Regions from separate parts of the Streptococcus sp. ALY_211 genome, predicted to be linked through region 3. Evidence: predicted binding sites of a transcription regulator. Region 3 holds the regulator's gene; each other region holds the start of a gene.
The links. The regulator NrdR, encoded in region 3, represses ribonucleotide reductase genes. The targets are predictions, from matches to a motif close to ACACNATATATNGTGT.
Positions count from the first base shown of each region.

Region 1: the regulator NrdR is predicted to act here: its motif matches at 2,375-2,390, upstream of nrdH (glutaredoxin-like protein NrdH).
Region 2: the regulator NrdR is predicted to act here: its motif matches at 1,969-1,984, upstream of pnuC (nicotinamide riboside transporter PnuC).

Region 1 covers NZ_JBZFUN010000001.1:141,787-146,424, reverse strand. The annotation lists gene ptsP (phosphoenolpyruvate--protein phosphotransferase) at 15-1,748, opposite strand; gene AC4HAJ_RS00700 (phosphocarrier protein HPr) at 1,753-2,016, opposite strand; gene nrdH (glutaredoxin-like protein NrdH) at 2,468-2,692, shown strand; gene nrdE (class 1b ribonucleoside-diphosphate reductase subunit alpha) at 2,802-4,638, shown strand, end outside.
Region 2 covers NZ_JBZFUN010000001.1:38,789-43,426, reverse strand. The annotation lists gene lysS (lysine--tRNA ligase) at 1-1,054, shown strand, start outside; gene pnuC (nicotinamide riboside transporter PnuC) at 1,180-1,887, opposite strand; gene rplA (50S ribosomal protein L1) at 2,077-2,766, opposite strand; gene rplK (50S ribosomal protein L11) at 2,859-3,284, opposite strand; gene AC4HAJ_RS00230 (DUF3397 domain-containing protein) at 3,457-3,810, shown strand; gene AC4HAJ_RS00225 (NRAMP family divalent metal transporter) at 3,909-4,638, opposite strand, start outside.
Region 3 covers NZ_JBZFUN010000003.1:102,412-107,049, forward strand. The annotation lists gene AC4HAJ_RS03755 (LemA family protein) at 1-181, shown strand, start outside; gene htpX (zinc metalloprotease HtpX) at 192-1,094, shown strand; gene AC4HAJ_RS03765 (YceD family protein) at 1,241-1,777, shown strand; gene AC4HAJ_RS03770 (response regulator transcription factor) at 1,868-2,545, shown strand; gene nrdR (transcriptional regulator NrdR) at 2,647-3,126, shown strand; gene AC4HAJ_RS03780 (DnaD domain protein) at 3,129-4,304, shown strand; gene dnaI (primosomal protein DnaI) at 4,305-4,638, shown strand, end outside.

The sequences.
Region 1 (4,638 bases), on a different contig from region 3:
CTTTTCTATGTTCATTAATCAAAATTAATGTATTCTTTTTGAAGTTCGAGTACTTCTTCCATAGTAGCACATTCTGTTAATGCACGGTTAGCGTATTCTTCCATCTTAGCTGTATCAAGTTTCTTCATCAAGCTACGTGTACGAAGAACTGATGTCGCTGACATAGAGAACTCATCAAGTCCCATACCAACTAACAATGGTACAGCTGTTTGGTCACCAGCCATCTCACCACACATACCTGCCCACTTACCTTCAGCGTGAGCTGCCTTGATCACATTGTTGATCAAGCGAAGGATTGATGGGTTATATGGTTGGTAGAGGTATGATACTTGTTCGTTCATACGGTCAGCAGCCATTGTGTATTGGATAAGGTCGTTGGTACCAATTGAGAAGAAGTCCACTTCCTTAGCAAATTGGTCAGCAAGCATAGCAGCTGCTGGGATTTCGATCATGATACCCACTTGAATGTTATCAGCGACTGCAACCCCTTCAGCCTTGAGGTTAGCTTTTTCTTCCTCAAAGACAGCCTTAGCAGCACGGAATTCTTTAAGAAGAGCAACCATTGGGAACATGATGCGTAATTGACCATGGACTGATGCACGAAGGAGGGCACGGATTTGCGTACGGAACATAGCGTCACCGGTCTCAGAAATTGAGATACGCAAAGCACGGAAACCTAGAAATGGGTTCATTTCTTTTGGAAGATCGAAGTATGGCAATTCTTTATCACCACCGATATCCATGGTACGAACCACAACTGGCTTACCATTCATTCCTTCAAGCACTGCCTTGTAGGCTTCGTATTGCTCGTCTTCTGTCGGAAAGTCTTGTGAATCCATGTACAAGAACTCTGTACGATATAGACCAACAGCCTCTGCCCCATTATCGTTGACACCATCAACGTCTTTTGGTGTACCAATATTAGCAGCTAACTCAAAGTGCTTACCATCAGCCGTAACAGTTTCAGCATCTTTAAGGAGCGCCCACTCAGCTTTTTGCTTAGCATAGGCCTCACCCGCTGCCTTAAACTCTGCCACCTGCTCATCAGTAGGATCAATAATGACATCACCAGTAATACCATTAACAGCAACGAGATCACCATTTTTCACGGTATCAGTGATATTATTTGTTCCAAGAACAGCAGCAATTTCGAGCGTACGTGCCATAATGGCTGAGTGACTAGTACGTCCACCAATATTAGTCACAAAAGCTTTAACAAACTTTTTATCCAATTGAGCTGTGTCAGATGGTGTCAAGTCATGTGCGATAACAATCGACTCTTCATCAATAGCAGCTGGATTTGGTAATTTCTTACCAAGAAGATTTGCCAATACACGTTTAGTGACATCACGAATATCCGCAGCACGTTCCTGCATATAAGGGTTATCTTCCATACCTTCAAAGATAGTAATGAACATGTCCGTTACTTCCTTGAGAGCAGCTTCTGCATTAATTTCTTTAGACTTGATAGTTTCCTTAATTTGGCCTACCATCTCTGGGTCAGCCAATACCATCAAATGTGCATCAAATACAGCTGCAGCTTCTTCTCCGAGGCTACCTACGGCTTTTTCACGGATAGCAGAAAGCTCGTCTTGAGACGCTGCCAGAGCTGCGTCTAGACGAGCCTCTTCTGCACTCGTATCTGAAACAGATACTGTTTCAAACGAAAGATCCGGTTGAACCAATAGATATGCCTTAGCAACAGCAACACCATCTGATGCTGCGATTCCTTTAAGCATTTCTGTCATAATCTTATGCCAATCCTTCTTTTGTCATTGTTTCTTCAATTGCTGCGATTGCATCATCTGCATCTGCACCCTCAGCAGCGATAGTAACGTCAGCACCTTGACCAACACCAAGGCTCATCACACCCATGATTGATTTAAGGTTAACTGATTTACCTTTATAATCCAGGGTGATGTCTGAAGCAAACTTACTTGCAGTTTGAACAAGCAAAGTAGCTGGACGTGCATGGATACCAGTTTCTGCAACGATGTGGAAATCTTTAGAAGCCATAATGACTCTCCTTTTTCTAATGTAAAAATTTTTGAATTATCTTATGATAACCCTTACAAAGCAGAATTATATCATAAGCATTCACGATTTTCAAGATAGAAAGTTTTTTCTCCATTTTTTTGTAACCCTTTTCTTTGCTTTTCTATAAAGGTTTTCAATTCTTCACCCACACAATCTTTCTAAACCTAGAAGTATATCCAATCTCATATCAAAGTTTTTTTAAAAACATATAATAGAAGATTAATTTTATAAAAATTCTAGCTTAATGCCCCCCGGAACATTGTCATAACTGGCTTTTTTACAGTTTGGTGTCAAAAGCAAATTCACCACAATATGTTGGGTTTCCTCGAAAAAACAACCACAAAATATTGTGTTTTTTTGATTTTAATTCCTTGCTTTTTATCCTAGTTTTGGGTATGCTAGTTTCAGTAAATATTTTGGAGGGAAAATAATGGCTACTATCACAGTCTATTCAAAAAATAATTGCATGCAATGCAAAATGACCAAGAAATTCTTGGAACAAAACGGAGCTGACTTCGAAGAAATTAACATCGAAGAGCATCCTGAGAAAGTAGACTATGTTAAAAGTCTTGGTTTTACTGCTGCTCCTGTTATTGAAGCGGGGGACACTGTATTCTCTGGTTTCCAACCATCCAAGCTAAAAGAAATTATCTAAACCTAGTGTAGAACTGCTAAGTGATTTGTCGTCACTTAGCAGTTCTACATTTCAAAGCGATCGATTAATATTTTTTAAAGTTTAATTATTGTATATCAAAGGAATTTTTATGAGTCTTAAAGATCTAGGGGATGTATCATACTTCCGTCTTAATAATGAAATCAATCGACCAGTAAACGGTCAAATCCCACTTAACAAGGATAAAGAAGCGCTGGAAGCTTTTTTTCTGGAAAATGTCATTCCTAATACCAAGTCATTCGCTACCATTACTGATAAGATCACTTATCTAACTGAGAATGATTACATTGAATCAACCTTTATTAAAAAATATAAGCCAGCCTTCATCGAGGAATTGGCGCAGTTTTTGAAAGAATCAAATTTTCATTTCCAATCTTTCATGGCTGCTTATAAATTTTATCAGCAGTATGCCTTAAAGACTAACGATGGTCTCTATTATTTAGAAAGTCTTGAGGACAGGGTTCTCTTCAACGCCCTCTACTTTGCTGACGGTAATGAAGAATTAGCCAAAGACCTAGCTAATGAAATGATTCATCAGCGCTACCAACCAGCTACACCATCATTTTTAAACGCTGGGCGTAGTCGACGTGGAGAACTAGTCTCCTGCTTTTTGATCCAAGTGACTGATGATATGAATGCTATCGGTCGTTCCATCAATTCTGCTCTGCAGCTCTCTCGTATCGGTGGAGGTGTAGGGATTTCTCTGAGTAATTTGCGTGAAGCTGGGGCACCAATTAAGGGCTACGCGGGCGCAGCATCCGGAGTAGTTCCTGTCATGAAACTCTTCGAAGACAGCTTTTCCTATTCCAACCAATTGGGCCAACGCCAGGGAGCTGGAGCTGTTTATCTAGATGTTTTCCATCCGGATATTTTAGCCTTCCTTTCAACGAAGAAGGAAAATGCTGATGAGAAAATTCGTGTTAAGACCCTATCTCTTGGGATTACTGTGCCAGATAAATTTTATGAATTAGCACGTAACAACGAAGAAATGTATCTCTTTAGTCCCTACTCTGTTGAAAGAGAATATGGTGTTCCTTTTAACTACATTAATATCACTGAGAAATATGACGAGCTGGTAGCCAACCCTAATATCACCAAGACTAAAATTTCCGCTCGTGAGCTAGAAACTGAAATTTCTAAACTGCAGCAAGAATCTGGCTACCCTTATATCATCAATGTGGATGCAGCTAATCGCTCAAATCCTATTGATGGTCGCATCATCATGTCCAATCTATGTTCAGAAGTCCTTCAGGTGCAACGTCCAAGTTTGATCAATGATCGTCAAGAATATGTCGACATGGGGACAGATATTTCTTGTAACCTAGGATCCACCAATATCGTCAACATGATGACTTCTCCAGATTTTGGTCGCTCTATCAAGGCTATGGTACGTGCGTTGACATTTGTATCTGATTCATCTAGTATCGATGCTGTCCCAACCATCAAAAATGGAAATGATGAAGCCCACACCTTTGGCCTAGGAGCTATGGGGCTGCATTCCTTCCTAGCACAAAATCATATCCACTATGGAAGTCCAGAGTCTGTTGAATTTACTGATATTTACTTTATGCTCATGAATTATTGGACTTTGGTCGAATCCAATGCCATTGCTCGCGAACGTGGTGTCAGCTTTGTAGGATTTGAAAAATCTAAGTATGCTGATGGTAGTTACTTTGACAAGTATGTGACCGGTCAGTACCAACCTCGTTCTAAACGTGTCAAGGAGCTGTTTGCCGGGCACTTTATTCCAAGTGCAGAGGACTGGAAAGCTCTTCGTCAAGCGGTTATGGCTGATGGTCTTTATCACCAAAACCGCTTAGCGGTTGCCCCTAACGGATCCATTTCATATATTAACGATGTATCTGCTTCTATCCACCCTATTATCCAACGGATCGAAGAACGCCAAGAAAAGAAGATTGGTAAAATTT
Region 2 (4,638 bases), on a different contig from region 3:
ACTACCTGAAAAATTCCACGGTTTGACCGATGTTGAGACTAAATACCGCAAACGTTATCTAGATCTCATCACCAACCGTGAAAGCTTTGATCGCTTTGTTACCCGCTCAAAAATTATCTCAGAAATCCGTCGCTATCTTGATGACCAAGGTTTCCTCGAAGTAGAAACTCCTGTCCTTCACAATGAAGCTGGAGGAGCAGCAGCCAAGCCATTTATTACCCACCACAATGCTCAAGATATGGATATGGTGCTTCGTATTGCAACCGAACTCCACCTCAAACGCCTGATTGTTGGTGGTATGGAGCGTGTTTATGAAATCGGCCGTATCTTCCGCAACGAGGGGATGGATGCTACCCATAACCCTGAATTCACCTCCATTGAGGTCTATCAGGCCTATGCAGATTTCAATGATATCATGGATTTGACAGAAGGCATTATCCAGCACGCTGCCAAAGCTGTTAAAGGAGATTCACCGGTTATCTATCAGGATACTGAAATTAAGATCAATGAGCCTTTCAAGCGTGTGCATATGGTTGATGCTATCCAGGAAGTAACAGGTATCAATTTCTGGCAAGAAATGACATTCGACCAAGCCCTTGCAATCGCTAAAGAAAAAAATGTACCAGTTGAAAAACACTATACTGAAGTTGGGCATATTATCAATGCCTTCTTTGAAGAATTCGTCGAAGAAACCTTGATTCAACCGACCTTTGTCTATGGACACCCTGTAGCCGTATCGCCACTCGCTAAGAAGAATGCTGAAGATCCACGCTTTACCGACCGCTTTGAACTCTTCATCATGACCAAAGAGTACGGTAATGCCTTTACTGAATTGAACGATCCAATCGATCAATTAGAGCGCTTCAAAGCTCAAGCAGCAGCCAAAGAGTTGGGTGATGATGAAGCCACAGGTATTGACTATGACTATATCGAAGCCCTCGAATATGGCATGCCGCCAACCGGCGGACTCGGGATCGGAATCGACCGCCTGGTCATGCTCTTGACAGATACTACAACAATACGTGATGTATTGCTGTTCCCAACCATGAAATAATTGATAGTTGTACAAAAAGAATGCCCTTGTTTCTTTAAAATGAGGAACAAGGGCATTCTTTTCTATTGTTCTTTAATACTAGCACGATTAAATACAAGAGCACTAAAGCAATTCCAACAGTATTTCTACCTATCTTCTCCGAGACCATTTTTCCAAATCATAATCCCAACAAACCCCTGCATCAGCATAGCTAGATAGCTAAAAGCAACAATATCATTACCCACCGATAAGAAAAGGATAAAACTAAGAATATCAACTAAAAGCCAGAGATAATACCCATCAAGATGGCCTTTAACCTGACGCTGCTGAGCTGTAAAAGAAAGACCGTTCGTTAGCGCATCTAGGATAATCCTCTGTCCACCAATAAGCCAAGAAAGAACCCCAAGCCCAATCGTCCAGAAAAAAATCGCTACGATAATATCTCTCCAACCAAATGCCTTATCCACAACTAGCTCACCATCATCTGCCCGGCGCTTATTCCATGAAAAATGGCCAATAAACTCTGTCACTAAATAGTAAAAACTGGTAATCATGTCACCATAGATGCCTTGCATACCAGCTACCAGAGCACCAGAAACATTTTGAACACCATTTAATTTAAAGGTATGCTGCCACTGTATCGCCAACGTCCAAGTTCCTAAAAATCCAAAAATAGACATAATGATAGATAGGACATTTAAAACTGTATAATCACCGGCTAAGATGGTCGGTAAAACACTATTCATTGTAAAACCAAGCGAAGCTAAAAAAGCAAGGACTGCAAACACTTTCTGACCCTTACTAAAACGTCCCCAAGCCAGATTGAAGGACTGCTTAAACGATAATGTCGACATGTATCTCTCCAATTCTAATAGTTTTAGATATTTCTAAAACAACAAAATACACTAAATATAGCGCAACAGAAAACTATTCTAACACTATATTTAGTGGGGTTCAAGCAATACTTCCTAAGAGCAAAACTATATAAGTTTTATATTAGATTGACAAAAAAACTCAGGTAGAAACCTGAGTTTTTCATTTCACTATAGTGAGTTAGCATCAACCTTGATACCAACACCTTGAGTAGTAGTGATAGACAAGTTAGTGATGTAAGCCCCTTTAACAGTTGCTGGTTTTGCTTTAGCGACAACATCGTTAAACGCTTTGAAGTTTTCAACCAACTTATCAGTATCAAATGATACCTTACCGATGATAGCTTGTACGTTACCTGCCTTGTCAGCACGGTAAGTAATCTTACCACCCTTAGACTCTTCAACAGCTTTAGCAACGTCCATAGTTACGGTACCAGTTTTAGGGTTTGGCATGAGGTTACGTGGTCCAAGGACACGTCCGAGACGACCAACTACTGCCATCATGTCAGGTGTCGCAACAACAACATCGAAGTCCAACCAACCATCGTTGATTTTTTGAACAAGTTCTTCTTCACCAACGTAGTCTGCACCAGCTGCTTTAGCTTCTTCAGCCTTAGCACCACGCGCAAATACAAGAACGCGAGAAGTTTTACCAGTTCCGTTTGGCAAGACCATTGCACCACGGATCTGTTGGTCAGCCTTCTTAACATCAATATTAAGGTTGTAAGCAACTTCTACTGTTGCGTCAAATTTTGCAAAGTTTGTTTCCTTTGCGAGTGCTACAGCTTCTTCTACACTGTAAGCTTTAGTAGTGTCTACCTTTTCAAGGGCAGCACGCATTTGTTTGCTTTTTTTAGCCATGTTATCTTTTTCTCCTTGTGTTATGTGGTCCTATCGATTTTCATCTTCCACACCGTAAGCACTATGCTTAAACTCGGTGAAGGTGGATTCTATTAGTCAGTAATAGTGAATCCCATTGAACGTGCAGTTCCTTCGATCATGCGCATAGCAGATTCGATGTTGGCAGCGTTCAAGTCAGGCATTTTTGTTTCAGCAATTTCTTGCACTTGTGCACGAGTGACTGAAGCAACTTTTGTTCTGTTTGGTTCACCTGAACCTTTTTCGACACCTGCAGCCTTTTTCAAAAGAACAGCAGCTGGTGGAGTTTTAGTGATGAAATCAAATGATTTGTCTTCATACACAGAGATAACAACTGGGATCAACATACCAGCTTGGTCAGCTGTACGAGCGTTAAACTCTTTAGTGAATCCCATGATATTGATTCCGGCTTGACCAAGTGCAGGACCAACCGGTGGAGCTGGTGTAGCTTTACCAGCAGGAATTTGAAGTTTTACGACATTTTCGACTTTTTTAGCCATTTTGTAATTTCCTCCTTTGTGGTTTTGGCGGTAAGGATAAGATTTTTACCTCCCACAAGTATGCAAAGCGCATACCTTATTTATTATACAGCAATGCCTCACAAAATCAAGGTTTTTTCACTTTTTGATAGAAAAAGTTTACTTTAAAACCGTTTAGCGATAAAATAAACTCATGATCTATCTTTTCGCTATAATTTATTTCTTTTTAATTCCTTTTCTGGCTCAGTTTTTAGTGCGCTATTTTGATCTCACACGCTTTACGATCAAATTTCCCGATATCAGTTTACCTTTTTTAACACTAGCCATTCTCTGGATGTCTAATCGCTATTTCACACACAGCTTCTTACCTCAGTATCTTCTGATGATGTGTCTACTCGCTATTGCGACCTGCCTATTCATGCTTCGAAAAGTAGGCAACATTAAAATTTTTTCCTATCGACGTTTTCTTAAGCTCTACTGGCGGATGGGCTATTTACTTACAGCTATTTTTTATATCGTTACCGTTGTCCTAATCGCACTAAAATAAGAACAAACCTGTCCCCTTTTATTTACACAGAAGGACAGGTTTTTTTATATTTATACTAATAAATTTATTTCCTTTTGGTCGCTTAACAACCTTATATTTTAGATACCCGCGGCACCTGATAACCAAGCGTAGATAAAGAAGATGGCAAAGCCAAAAAGGAAAATCAAACCAGCAATTGATAGCCAATCTAGCCAGGCTGGTAGTTTTTTACCTTTAGATTTGATCAGGCTATAGTTAAGGTAGGCAAAGAATGGGGTTGTAATAAATGACCCAATCATAGCGAAACTAAGCATGCGTGCCACTTCACCTGAAAAGCCGTAAACGATAACCAAACCAGCTACTGCTGTCACCGTCATCCAAGTAATCAAGGAAGATTTTGAGGATTCTTTCTTACCCATGAGCAGGCTAAGCGCAGCATTGTTGGCACGAGAGTAGCCATCGATAACTGTGATTACAGTACCAAAAATACACAAGAAAGCGATGAAGCTAATAAATGGCACAGCCCAGTCACCAAACGATGTCGCATACATATGAACAAATTGAGCAATATATTGAGCAGATGGCCCTGCAACTTCTTGGCCATTACCGTATTGAATAAGGGCACCCATAGCAAGGAAAAAGAAGGCAAGAATCGCTGTCCCGATATAACCAACGTTAAAGTCAAAGAGGGCATCTTCTTCATTAACGTCTACTACTTTCCGTTTTTCAACAGCCCAGAGGGAATTTAGGGTTGAGATCTCGATTGGGGCAGGCATCCATCCCATAAGTGAAATCATGAAGGGGAGAGACTTGATATCCCATGGTGATGTTGGAACAAATCCAGGCGCT
Region 3 (4,638 bases):
CAACACAGAAAATAAGATTTCTTACTCACGTCAGCTGTTTAATTCAACAACCGCTAATTACAATACCAAGTTGGAAACCTTCCCTAGCAGTATCATTGGGAAACTCTTTAACTTTAAACCCTCACAATTTCTTGAAACAGCCGAGGAAGAAAAAGCTGTGCCAAAAGTTGATTTTAATTGAGGTCTAGCCTATGCTCTATCAACAAATCGCCTCAAATAAACGCCGCACTTATCTATTGCTGCTCCTATTTTTTAGTCTATTGAGCCTGATTGGTGCAGCAGCGGGTTATCTCTGGCTAGGCTCCAGCTATGGCGGTGCCATAATTGCTTTTGTGATCGGCTTGATCTATGCGGCTTCTATGATTTTTCAATCTACCAATGTGGTCATGTCCATGAATGGTGCCAGAGAGATTAGTCCCAAGGATTACCCAGATTATTATCATATCGTAGAGGATATGGCGCTCGTTGCACAAGTCCCCATGCCCAGAGTATTTGTTATCCAGGATCCATCTTTAAACGCCTTTGCGACAGGCTCATCACCAGATAATGCTGCCGTTGCTGCAACGACAGGTATTCTGGCAGCCTTGAATCGTGAGGAGTTGGAGGGAGTGATCGGTCATGAAATCAGCCATATTCGCAATTATGATATCAGGATTTCAACCATCGCAGTGGCGCTAGCCAGTGCGATTACCCTGATCTCAAGTATTGGAACGCGTATGCTTTGGTGGGGTGGTGGCACCTCTCGTCGCTCTAACGACAATAATAACAATAGCGGTAGCCTCGGTGCCTTGATGCTGGTCTTTTCATTAGTAGCGCTGATTTTAGCCCCTCTAGCAGCCAGTTTAGTTCAGTTGGCGATTTCCCGCCAGCGTGAATACTTGGCAGATGCCAGTTCAGTTGAATTGACCAGAAATCCCCAAGGCTTGATCAATGCCTTGCGCAAATTAGACCAATCCCAGCCCATGAGCCATCAAGTTGATGATGCTAGTGCTGCTCTCTATATCAGTGACCCTAAGAAAAAAAGAGGGATGCAGGCATTATTCTTTACTCACCCACCGATAGAAGACAGAATTGCCCGCCTGCAAAAATCATAATCTTTACAGCAGTATGTCGATTTAGAGAAACTTGCTGACATGTAAAGAAATTGCAAACTATTTCTGTTATATTAAAGGGCAATAGCGCTGGATCCAATCAACCCAGATTTAAAATACAGGGATTACTTGATTGTTAAGGAGAAGACATGTTTTATACGACGGAATTAAAAAAGAACCCAGATGGGATTCACTTCGATGAACAGCTTGCTATCGAAGAGGAGTTGAAAAGGCGAAATTCGGACATCTCGGCAGTGAGAGATGTAGTAGCTAAGGGATTGGTCAATTATGATGACGGCCTTTTCTTGCTAAACTATGACCTCTCCTATACACTGACTCTCCCGTCAAGCCGCTCTATGACACCAGTAGAGTTAGCGATGTCCTTTTTTGTATCAGAAGTGTTTATTGAAGGTTCAGATGTCGCCTCCAAGCAAGAATTAGTCGATGATGATCTGGTCTTAATACTAGAGTCAGATGAGATTGATTTAGCTGAGAGCGTTATGGATAATATTCTTTTGAATATCCCTCTCAAGGTATTAACAGATGAGGAAGCTGCAAGTGATACGCTCCCTTCCGGACAGGATTGGACAGTATTGACCGAATCGCAGTACCAATCCCTTCAGGAAGAGAAAAAGGCAGCAAGCAATCCTTTTGCAAGTTTGGATGGCTTGTTCGATGATGAATAGGTTTAGGATTTATAAATGGTGTGGAAGTGTTATCATTAGACATTTCCGCTTTTAACCATAGATTAGGAGATTATGAAATGGAGGTTGACGATGGCTAAGAGAATCCTTATGATTGAAAACGAGAGGCCAGTCTCTCGTTTAGTATCGCTGAAGCTACAAGAAAAGGGCTACCAAGTAAAAACGAGTCAGGCTAGCCAAGATGGGCTAACGACAGCTTTTAACAAGGGTGTTGAACTGATCTTTATTGATCACAATCTCTTGGATGATCAAACTTTTGGACAGCTTAATCAGCTAAAAAAAGAGCGAAGGATAGCCATCGTGATCTTGGTAGACAGAGAAGGCTTATCTAGTCTGCCCAAGCAGGTAGAATCTCTGTCTGATGGGCTCTTAGTTAAGCCATTTACTGTCGAAGAGGTATTAGCCCTTGTTGAGGAACTTTTATCCCAAAGGGTCCCCCAACAATCGCATGCTGTCTCCTCCTATCGTGATTTGATTCTAGATGAATCCAACCGTGCCGTTATTCGTCGAGGAGAATCGATTCCCTTGACCAACCGTGAGTATACCCTCTTATCCACCCTGCTAAAAAACCGTAATACTGTTATGGGACGTGAAGAACTATTGGATATCGTGTGGGGCCAAAGTGAGGGCACCGTTGAAACCAATGTTGTCGATGTTTACATTCGCTATATTCGTGGAAAGATCGACATTCCAGGAGAGGAATCCTATATCCAAACGGTTCGCAGTAGAGGGTATGTCATAAAAGGATGAAAAAGTCCTTCAATACGAGCTTGACCTGAGTGTCCAGCTTTTTTTATACCCTAAATTATGGTACAATAAGCTACCAGAAAAGAAGATAGGATGGGGATTGTATGCGTTGTCCCAAATGTAATCATAATAAATCCAGTGTTATAGACAGTCGTCAGGCAGATGATGGTCAAACAATTCGACGACGTCGTGAGTGCGATAACTGTGGTGCTCGCTTCACAACGTTTGAGCGTATTGAGGAGATGCCACTCCTAGTGGTCAAAAAAGATGGTACCAGAGAGCAATTTTCCAGAGATAAGATTCTCAATGGCATCATCCAAAGTGCCCAAAAGCGCCCGGTCTCAAGTGATGATATCGAAAAAGTTATCAGCCGAATTGAGCAAAAGATCCGCAGTGCATATGACAGCGAGGTATCCAGTGAGGTCGTCGGAAACTTAGTGATGGATGAATTGGCGGATCTTGACGAAATCACTTACGTACGCTTTGCCAGCGTCTATCGTAGTTTCAAGGATGTCGATGAGATTGAGGATCTCCTACAAGAGATTACCAGTCGTGTTCGTAGCCGCAATAAAAATAAAGGATAAGCATGAAACCGATTGATGATTTTTCTTTTTTAAAGAATAATCAAGTCAGCCGAGATATGACCAACTTGATTCGTCTCTACCTGCCTATTGTGGGGAGTGATGCAGTGATAGTCTATCAGTATCTGACTAGTTTTTATGATGATGGCAAGAGACGCCATAAAATTTCAGATATTTTAAATCATACTCTTTTTGATCTGCCGCGTTTTGAGAAAGCTCTGGCTATTTTGACTGGGATGGATTTGGTGACCTTGTATAAGGATTTAGACCACTACCTTATTAAGCTCAAGGAGCCCTTGGATACTGATCAATTTCTATCCCATGCTGTCTACCGCAGATTGTTGGCTAGCCATATTGGGGATCTAGCTGCTTCAGAGCTTCTTCCCGAAGACTTAGCTCAAAGAGACCTTCAGGATCTTTCTAAGAAATTCTCAGAAGTCTTCTCTGACAAGGGAGATATTGACCTCCAGCCCACACGCATGAAAAATGATTTTGATCTGGAGAGTTTCAAGCAGCGCATGCTGGCAGACGGCCTCAGCTTTAACCAAGAAAAGCAGGATGTTATTGCACTGTATAACCTATCTGAACGCTTTAAGTTAACCTGGTTTGAGCTTTATCAGCTAGCCAAAGATACAGCCAGTCGGCATAAAATCATGCCAAAACGTATCCTGGCCAAGATTGAGCAGCCTCAAGAAGCGGCGCTATCAGATTTGACTCAGCAGGAACAAATCGTTCTAAAGGAAGCCCAAACAACATCGGCTGATCATTTCTTAGCCAAGATAAAACAAGGCCGGCAAGCCATGGTGGTGACCAGTGATGAGCGGAAAATTTTAGCGGAATTAGCTGAAATGAGCTTTTTAGATGAAGTGATCAATATCATGGTTCTCTACACTTTTAATAAAACCAAATCAGCCAATCTCAATCGTCGCTATATCATGAAGTTGGCCAATGACTTTTTGTATCAAAAGATCAAAACGGCCCAATCAGCTATCCTTAAGATGAGAGAGAATCAGTCTCAGTCCTCTGCTAGTGCTAGTAAGCAAAAACCTCAAAAGAAGGGCAGCAGTGTTCCTGAGTGGAGCAATCCAGATTTCAAGGAAGAGACCACACCAGAAGAGCAGAAAAGACTGGACGATATGAAGCGTCAGATGTTAGCCAAATTAGGAAAGGGGGATGACTAGATGGAACCTGTAGGAAAAACTATAGCCGAACAAATGAGTGGTCGTATTGATCTTAATGAACTGACCAATCAGATTATGACGGATCCTGTTATTGCAGCCTTTATCGCAGAACATCAGATGTCCCAAGAGCAAATCAAGCGCAGCTTACCGAAGTTTAACCAATATCTAGGTGAGCGCTTTAAGTATCAGACTGCAGATCAATCCTACAGTGCTAAAGGCTATGAGCCTATCCTTGTCATGAACGAGGGTTATGCGGATGTCTCTTATCGTGAGACCAAGGCCTTAAAGGAAGCACAAACTCAAAAAGCTATTGCAGATCGTATCCAGGTTGTCA